One region of the Roseateles sp. P1_C1_2 genome, then DNA from elsewhere that is predicted to be linked to it. Evidence: predicted binding sites of a transcription regulator. Region 1 holds the regulator's gene; each other region holds the start of a gene.
The links. Region 1 encodes FNR, which switches genes on or off when oxygen is low (the NO sensors DNR and NnrR bind a similar motif). Its sites were predicted from a motif close to TTGATNNNNATCAA; they were not measured.
Positions count from the first base shown of each region.

Region 2: a site for FNR is predicted at 1,155-1,168, ahead of AC1D2H_RS09675 (TraR/DksA family transcriptional regulator). Genes of this name have one in related genera too.
Region 3: a site for FNR is predicted at 1,503-1,516, ahead of cyoA (ubiquinol oxidase subunit II). Genes of this name have one in related genera too.
Region 4: a site for FNR is predicted at 947-960, ahead of AC1D2H_RS01885 (ornithine carbamoyltransferase). Genes of this name have one in related genera too.

Region 1 covers NZ_JBFUAB010000025.1:70,609-72,804, reverse strand. Annotated here, with positions in the region: gene AC1D2H_RS23310 (BON domain-containing protein) at 179-514, shown strand; gene fnr (fumarate/nitrate reduction transcriptional regulator Fnr) at 727-1,485, opposite strand; gene hemN (oxygen-independent coproporphyrinogen III oxidase) at 1,593-2,196, shown strand, end outside.
Region 2 covers NZ_JBFUAB010000008.1:113,115-115,310, reverse strand. Annotated here, with positions in the region: gene AC1D2H_RS09680 (methyl-accepting chemotaxis protein) at 1-1,038, shown strand, start outside; gene AC1D2H_RS09675 (TraR/DksA family transcriptional regulator) at 1,225-1,590, shown strand; gene AC1D2H_RS09670 (c-type cytochrome) at 1,587-2,099, shown strand; gene AC1D2H_RS09665 (cation-translocating P-type ATPase) at 2,190-2,196, shown strand, end outside.
Region 3 covers NZ_JBFUAB010000008.1:92,399-94,594, forward strand. Annotated here, with positions in the region: gene cyoB (cytochrome o ubiquinol oxidase subunit I) at 1-360, opposite strand, end outside; gene cyoA (ubiquinol oxidase subunit II) at 370-1,446, opposite strand; gene AC1D2H_RS09585 (MFS transporter) at 1,561-2,196, shown strand, end outside.
Region 4 covers NZ_JBFUAB010000002.1:16,253-18,448, forward strand. Annotated here, with positions in the region: gene AC1D2H_RS01880 (NAD(P)H-dependent oxidoreductase) at 1-341, opposite strand, end outside; gene AC1D2H_RS01885 (ornithine carbamoyltransferase) at 417-911, opposite strand; gene AC1D2H_RS01890 (Crp/Fnr family transcriptional regulator) at 1,113-1,886, shown strand; gene AC1D2H_RS01895 (putative bifunctional diguanylate cyclase/phosphodiesterase) at 1,931-2,196, shown strand, end outside.

The DNA of each region.
Region 1 (2,196 bases):
CGCGCAGCCTGTCGCCACCCGGCGACAAAAGTGCCGCCCTGGGCCGCTGTTCACCCCCGAGTTTTTTTGCAAGTGCTTGATCTGCAAGGGAAATCGCAGGTTGGCACAGGCCTTGCGCTAAGCCGTTTGTGGCGCCGCCCGGTGCCGCCTTCGATTCACGCATCCTCAGGAGATTTGCATGCGACAAACATCCACCTTCGCCCGACTGCTGACTGCCGCCCTGATGGCGGGTGCCGCGACCGCGAGCTTTGCGGCCGATCAAGCACCGGCCCCGGACCAACAGGTCGCGCAGGCTCAGCCGGCAGGTGACGCCGCCATTACCAGCCAGGCCCAGGCCGCCCTGCAAAAGGACAAGGACCTGCAGGCGCTGCCGCTGACCGTCAGCAGCACCAGCGCCGGCGTGATCGTGCTGAAGGGCGCGGCGCCCACGGCAGACCTGGCCCAGAAGGCCGTGCTGCTCGTGTCGGCCGTGCCGGGCGTGAAGGAAGTGCGCAACGAGATCAAGGTCGGCTGATCGCCGTCACCTTCGATCTCGAGGCCCCGCGCGCCCCCGCGGGGCCTTTTTTCGCGTGACCCCAGATTTCCGGGCCGAGCGCCGGGCCGCCCCAAGCCGGCCCGCTTGGGCGATGTGCTTGCGGCTCAATGCCGCAAGCATCGCCGTCCCCTCGGGGGACCGGCCAGCTCTGCCCGCGTTCAGCAGGGCCGGGCTGGACGAGGGGCTTCAACTCAAACTCGGGAGTTGTTGACCAGCGCCTGCAGCCCCGCCTGATCGAGGATGCGCAACTGGCGCTGCTTGACCTCCATCAGCCCGTCCTCCTGGAACTTGGAGAAGGTGCGGCTGACGGTCTCCAGCTTGAGTCCGAGGTAGCTGCCGATCTCTTCGCGCGTCATGCGCAGCACCAGGCTGGACGCCGAGAATCCGCGCGCCTGCAGGCGCTGCGTCAGGTTCAGCAGGAAGGCCGCGAGCCTCTCCTCGGCGCGCATATTGCCCAGCAGCAGCATGACGCCGTGGTCGCGAACGATCTCGCGGCTCATGATCTTGTGGAACTGGTGCTGCAGCACGTTGAACTCGCGCGACAGGGCTTCCAGGTCGCGGTACTGGATCACGCAGACGGAAGAGTCCTCCAGCGCGACCGCGTTGCAGTGGTGGTGGTCGCTGCTGATGCCGTCCAGCCCCAGCAGCTCGCCTGCCATCTGGAAACCGGTCACCTGGTCGCGGCCGTCCTCGCTGCCGACGCAGGTCTTGAAGAAACCGGTGCGCACCGCGTACAGGGCCTCGAAGCGGTCGCCGTTGCGGAACAGGTGGTCGCCACGCTGCACGCTGCGGCGCTTCTCCACCAGGCCGTCGAGCTTCTGCAGCTCGCCGGCGTTCAGGCCCACGGGCAGGCAGAGTTCCCGCAGATTGCAGCTGGCGCAGGCCACCTTGAGGGGCTCGAGCGCGGAGCAGGGCTTCGAGGGCATGTCGGGAGTGATCGGCACGCTCATCGGGCTAGTCAGGGTGGTCAGCATGGAACACATTGTTCTCGGCGGCACCCGCAGCGGCCTTGACCTGGATCAACGCCCTGGGTTGTTCCTGTCGGCACAGTGAGGGCATGCCCGCTGTCACAGACCGCCCCATCGATGCCGACCTGCTGCGCCGCCATGACGTGGCCGGCCCACGCTACACGTCCTATCCCACCGCCGACCGCCTGGTCGAGGCCTACCAGGGGCCTCAGCACCTGCAGGCGCTGCGCCAGCGCGGCACGGCGCAGCCGCTGTCGGTCTATGTCCACATCCCGTTCTGCGAGCAGCTCTGCTATTACTGCGCCTGCAACAAGATCATCACCAAGCACCATGAGCGCGCCCAGCCCTACCTGGCCGCGCTGGAAGTGGAGATGGACCTGGTCGCCGAGGCCATGGGAGGCACGGCGCCGGTATCGCAGTTGCACCTGGGCGGTGGCTCACCGACCTTCCTGTCCGACACCGAGCTGAGCTCGCTGATGGACGCGCTGCACCGGCGCTTCAAGCTGCTGCCGGGTGCCGAGCTGTCCATCGAGGTGGACCCGCGCACGGTGGACGCCGCGCGGCTGGCGCATCTCCGTGGCCTGGGCTTCAACCGCCTGTCCTTCGGTGTGCAGGACTTCGATGCCGCCGTACAGAAGGCCGTGCACCGCGTGCAGCCGTTGGAGCAGGTGGCCGCGCTGATGCTGCGGGCCC
Region 2 (2,196 bases), on a different contig from region 1:
GTCTATGTGGACACCGTCGACGCGGCCATCTGGCAGCGCGTCTGGAAGGTCGGCTTGGGGGTGGGGGTGCTGGCCGGCGTGCTGCTGGTGCTGGGCCTGGCCATCACGCGCAGCATCACGCGCCAGCTGGGCGGCGAGCCCGCCCGCGTCAACGAGATCACGCGCCAGCTCGCCGAAGGCGACCTCAGCGTCGACATCGACTTGAGGGGCAGCAGCCACGAGAGCGTCATGCAGGGTGTGAAGGCCATGCGCYACAGCATGGCCAGCATCGTGCAGCAGGTGCGTGACGGCTCGGAGTCGGTGGCCAATGCCAGCTCGGAGATCGCCTCCGGCAACCAGGACCTGAGCGCCCGCACCGAGAGCCAGGCCAGCGCGCTGCAGCAGACGGCGGCGTCCATGGACGAGCTGGGTGCGACGGTGCGCAACAACGTCGACAACGCCCAGCAGGCCAACCAGCTGGCGCAGAACGCCTCGCACGTGGCGGCCGAGGGCGGCCAGGTCGTCAAGCAGGTCGTCGACACGATGAAGGGCATCAACGACAGCTCGCGCCGCATCGGCGACATCATCTCGGTCATCGACGGCATCGCTTTCCAGACCAACATCCTGGCGCTGAACGCGGCCGTCGAGGCGGCGCGCGCGGGCGAGCAGGGGCGCGGCTTCGCGGTGGTGGCGGGCGAGGTGCGGCTGCTGGCCGGCCGCAGCGCGGAAGCCGCTCGCGAGATCAAGACGCTGATCTCGCAGAGCCTGGAGCGTGTGGACCGTGGCAACACCCTGGTCGACCAGGCCGGCGCGACCATGGACCGCGTCGTCAGCAGCATCCAGCGCGTCACCGACATCATGGGCGAGATCAGCTCGTCCAGCGCCGAGCAGAGCGCCGGCGTCAGCCAGGTCGGCACGGCCGTCACGCAGATGGACCAGGCCACGCAGCAGAACGCGGCGATGGTGGAGGAGATGGCCGCCGCGGCCGATGGCCTGAAGGTGCAGGCCCAGCAACTGGTGGAGACGGTGTCGACCTTCCGCCTTCCTGCCACGCGCTGAGGCGCGGCGGACGTCCCGACGTGCCGCTGTTGGCAAGCGGGGCTGCCAGCAGCGCCCATGCGCCAGCCGGGACGTCCGGTGTTTGCAGCCCATGGGTCCGGGCTTCGTCGTCCGGATTGATCCAGCGCAACCCGCTTGCCCGCGCGCTGCATAGCATGGTTGTTCGCCGACCAAGGACAGCCCAAGATGCAAACTCGGACGCAAGCGCAGTGGCCCCTGCTGCGCCAACTGCTGCTACACCGCCAGACCGAACTGCGAGCCGAAGTGCGTGCGGTGCAGCTGGCGCGTCAGGACGCGCAGACGGAAAGCCCGGAGGTCCGAGACCTCAAGGACGGCGCGGATCTCATGCAGCGCCAGCAGACCGAGGACTTCCAGGCCGCCCGGGACTTGCAGGAGTTGCAGGACGTTGATGACGCGCTGGGCCGGCTGGAGGCTGGAAGCTATGGCGACTGCGCCGGTTGCGGCGAGGCCATCGCAGCGGCGCGTCTCACGGCCCTGCCGTCCGTGCGGCTGTGCGCTTCCTGCCAGGCTGCCCAGGAGCGTCTGCCATGAGCGCGAACGACGCGGCGCGATATCGCCTGCCGGTGCTCGCGTCACTCGCCGTGGCCGCGCTGGCCACCGGTTGCGCCCTGGAGGTGCAGAACGCCAGGCCTGCTCAAGAGCTGGCGCGCCGCGCCTTGCCGGAAGGCGAGGTCTACGTCGGCTGGCGTGTGTTCCAGCAGAAGTGCGCGACTTGCCATGGCGCAGCGGCGACAGGTACGGCGACCGGCCCCGACCTGCTGCCCAGGCTGCGCGAGATGGGCTCGCATCAGTTCGTGGGCCTGGTGCTCAGGCGCTACGACTGGATACTCGCTGCGGCAGAGTCCGACCCGCAGGGCTCTGCACGCAGTGCCCTGGTCGAAAAGGTCCTGCAGGGCAGGGAAGAGGCGCTGGTGATGCCGGCCTGGCAGGGCGACCCCACGGTGACGGCCCACATCATCGATCTCTACGCCTATCTGTCGGCCCGTGCCGATGGCAGGCAGGGGACGGGCCGTCCTTTGCGACAGCGAGCGCCCGACTGAGGGTTTGCCGTCGGCCTTCGCGCAGCCAGGAGAGCGCCATGCTTCAAGCAAAAGTCACCCTGATGAGCGGAGGCGCCTCGGGAATCGGTCGTGCCAG
Region 3 (2,196 bases), on a different contig from region 1:
GAAGACCTGGTCGTAGTGGTGCGGCGGCAGGAAGCCGGCGTTGTCGGCAAAGGCCATGGCCTGGTGGGCCCGCATCATCAGCGCGTCAGCGAAGCCGCGCAGCAGCATCACCACGCCGAGGATGATGTACATGATGCCGATCTTCTTGTGGTCGATGCTGGTGATCCAGTCGGTCCACAGATGGCCCCAGAGCTTGAACTTGGTGATCAGCGCGAACACCAGCGCGCCGCCCAGCATCACGGCGATGAAGGTGGCGACGAGGATGGGCTCGTGCAGCGGCAGCGAGTCCCAGCCGAGGCGGCCGAGGATGGGATGCAGCTGATCGAGCGTCTGGTGTTGGGCAACGACGGGATTGGACATCGGTCGGTCTCAGTTCTTCAGCGCGGCGGGTGAAGCCTCGGGGGCTTCGACGGGCAGACCCAGCAGGTTGGTCGGCGTGCACAGCGCGGCGACGACGGTGCGTTCGCGCTGCGTGCCCTCGGCATCACGCCAGGGGCTGCGCATCGTGCTGGCCACGCCACCCTTGCCGGCACCGCCGGCCGCGTCGATGGCCATCATCTGGCTGGCGCACATCTTCTTGCCGTCGACGCAGCGGTCGACGATGGCGCTCCACAGGCCGGGCTCGACGCTGGCGAAGCGGCGGATGGGCTCCTTGGCGCTCGGCTGTTCCAGCTTCAGGTAGTCAGCGCGGGTCAGCGTGTTGCCGCCGGCCTTGTTGCCGTCGACCCAGCGCGCGAATTCTTCGTCCGTCAGACCATGGAACTTGAAGCGCATGTCGGAGAAGCCGGCACCGCTGTACTGGGCCGACAGGCCGTCATAGACACCGGCCTTGTTGATGACAGCGTGCAACTGAGTCTGCATGCCCGGCATCGCGTAGATCATGCCGGCCAGGGCCGGCACGTAGAAGGTGTTCATCACCGAGGTGGACGTGAAGCGGAAGTGGATGGGGCGGTCCACCGGCGCGGCCAGTTCGTTGACGGTCGCGATGCCCTGCTCGGGGTAGATGAAGAGCCACTTCCAGTCCATCGACACCGCGTAGACCTCCAGCGGCTTCACGTCGGCCGCCACGGGCTTGCCTTCGGCGATGCGGTCCAGCGGGCGGAAAGGGTCGAGCTTGTGGGTGCTGATCCAGGTGATGGCGCCCAGCGCGATGATGATCAGCAGCGGCGCACCCCAGATGACGAGTTCCAGGCGGGTGGAGTGGTCCCAGTCCGGCGCATACGTCGCCTCCTCGTTGGACTGGCGGTAACGGTATGCAAAGAACAGCGTCAGCGCGATCACCGGGACGATGATCAGCAGCATCAACAGCGTGGACGTGACAATGAGCTGCGCCTGCTGTTGCGCGATGTCGCCATGCGGCTTCATCACGATCCAATCGCAGCCGGACAAAGCGAAGCTGGCTGACAAGACCAGGGCGCTGTTGAGGAGAGACTTGTTGGGGTACATCCTGAGGTGCGCGCAAGGGTTAACGATCTTGCTCGCAGCGATGGAATGTAAGTTGATTGAGGTAAATCAACGATTGGACATTTTGTCCAAGGCACAGACGGAGACAAGCCCGAAATGGCAGTTGCAGGTAGTACTTTCCATAGCCCCAATTCCGGCCCGCTGACCACCCGGACGGACGAGGACCTGGCCCCCGGCGACATCGCGGTGGGCGTCATCATCGGCCGCGCGTCCGAATATTTCGACTTCTTCGTCTTCGGCATCGCCTCGGTGCTGGTCTTCCCGCAGGTCTTCTTCCCCTTCGCCGACCGCCTGACGGGCACGCTCTACGCCTTCCTGGTCTTTGCGCTGGCATTCGTCGTCCGACCGGTCGGCACGCTGATCGGCATGTCCATCCAGCGCCATTTCGGCCGCTCGGCCAAGCTGACCGCCGCCCTCTTCCTGCTCGGCTGCTCCACGGTCGGCATGGGCCTGCTGCCTGGTTACGCCGAGGCCGGCAGCGCAGCCATCTGGCTGCTGGCGCTCGCACGCGTCGGCCAGGGCCTGGCCTTGGGTGGCTCCTGGGACGGCCTGCCCTCGCTGCTGGCCCTGAACGCCCCGCCGCACCGCCGCGGCTGGTACGCCATGCTGGGCCAGCTCGGCGCGCCGCTGGGCTTCTTCGTCGCCTCGGGCGTGTTCCTGTACGTGTTCGGCAGCCTGGACGCCAAGGACTTCCTGTCCTGGGGCTGGCGCTTCCCCTTCTTCACCGCCTTC
Region 4 (2,196 bases), on a different contig from region 1:
GCCTTGCCGACCGCGAAACCGGGGCGCGCCACCTGTTCGAGAAAGGCCTTGAGCAGCGCCGGCATGTCGCCCAGCCACAGCGGGAAGAACAGCACGACGTGATCGGCCCATCCGATGTCGGCCTGCGCTGGCAGCAGCGCGGGCGGCACCGGCCCTTCCTCCCACGCCTGCTTGCTGCGCAACAGCGGGAAGTCGAGCTGGGCGACGTCGATGCGACGAACCTCATGCCCGGCCCGGCCGGCACCTTCTGCGTAGGCATCCGCAAGCGCGTGGCACAGGTGGCTGCCATTGCCGTCGGGATGGCCAAGGATCAACAGGACGTGGCGCGCTTGGGGGGTCATGGCCCCACGGTAGCCCGACAGGCGGCCCCGGCCATTGCGCTGGATCAATCCAGCTCGCGGGTCGGTCCGCGGCCTTCACGGCACGCTGAGCACCAGGGCCGCCTGAAGAATGGCGCGGCGCCTGACGGCGGGCGCCGCGTCGATGCCAACGGAATCAACCAGCGCTGCCGTCGGATGGTCCTGGGTCGCCAGCCCGGCGAAGACGGGAATGGTGGTGCTGCTTGCGATCCGCCCGACCAGTGTGGCCGGCAGGTGCTGGCATTCGACGGCGTCGTAAAGCCTGGCCAGCACCCGCGCGGTGGTGGCGATCTGCTGTGCGCTGCTGTCCTCGTCGAGCCCCAGGTGGACATATGACACATGCGCACCCAGCGCCGTGGCGGCATGGACGAATTCGCCCTCACTCGCCTCGCCCGGCCGGGGCGACACGAGTGCCAGCTTCTTGCCTTGCAGCAGCTTCAGTGCGCCGTTGCCGAGCTTGGAGAGCGCTTGCGCCTGCAGCACCAGGGCGGCTGCATCTTCGGGGTTGGAGAAGTCGGCGCTCGTGACGCCTTGACGGGGTTTTGCAGACATTGGCCGCCAGCGTAGCGACGCGACATGCGCGGGCATTGACGCAGGTCAACGCCGCTGGATCCGGCCTGGTGTTGCGAAGCTCCGTCACCGTCTGTTCACCGAGTGTTACGCAGTGCGACCGACTGGTGCCGCCCGTTGGCATCGCATTGGCGGGCGCTACCTAGCATCCATCGCATCAATCAGCCCTCACCGGAGCCCCAGATGCACACCACCCCGCACAGCGCCATCCAGCGCCCAGACGCCCCGGCCTTTCCTGCCCCCGACGGGTCGAGCACGCGGACGGCTGCGTCGACCGGACAACGCATCACCGATGACCTGGCGCTGCTGCAAGCCACACTGAAGCCCACGCGGCGCATCGTGCACGCTGGCGACGTGCTCTACCGCAACGGCGAGCGTTTCGAGCATCTGTACGTGCTGAACTCGGGCTGCTTCAAGCTGCTCAGCGTCTCCGAGGGCGGCCACGAGCAGGTGGTGGGGCTGAAGTTCCGCGGCGACTGGCTGGGCTTCGGCGGCATCGCCAAGGGCAGCTTTGCCTGCGACGCCGTCGCGATGGACACGGCGGAGGTCTGGTCGCTGCGCTACGACGCCTTGCTGCGGGCCTGTGCCGAACAGCCGCGCCTCATGGCCCTGCTGCATCAGGCCATGAGCAGCGAAATCATGCGCGATCGCGAGGCCAAGACGGCGCTTTGCACCCTCCCGGCAGACGCCCGGGTCGCCACCTTCCTGCACGACTGGGCCGACTCCCTGTTCGTACGCGGCCTGCGCACCGACCAGATCAGCCTGCGCCTGACCCGCGCCGAGATCGGCAACTACCTCGGCCTGACGCTGGAGACGGTCAGCCGCGTGCTGTCAAGGCTGGCCCGGGCCCGGTTGATCGCCTTCAACGAAAAAAGCCGTCGCGACATCTGCATCCCCGACTTCCATGCCCTGGTCGCCTTCACCAGTCGCCGTCCGGCGACAGCCGGCCTTCACTGAGCGACACGCCCTTCGAAGGCGACGCGGCGATCCAGGGAGACACCATGAATGCACAGCATCAAGATCCAAGCGCAACTTCTCTGAACCCAGCGGCCGAAGGCGGGCCCCCCAACCATGATGCGACGTCACTGCGTCGCCTGCTGCCGGGAACCCCGAAGCAGATCGCGGCCGCATACGCCGCCTTCGGCCTGGCATGGATCATCCTGTCCGACAGGCTGCTGCAGTTCGTGGCCCCCGACGTCGCGACCCTGTCGGCCGTCAGCCAGGGCAAGGGCCTGGCCTTCGTGCTGGCGACCAGTGGCCTGATCTA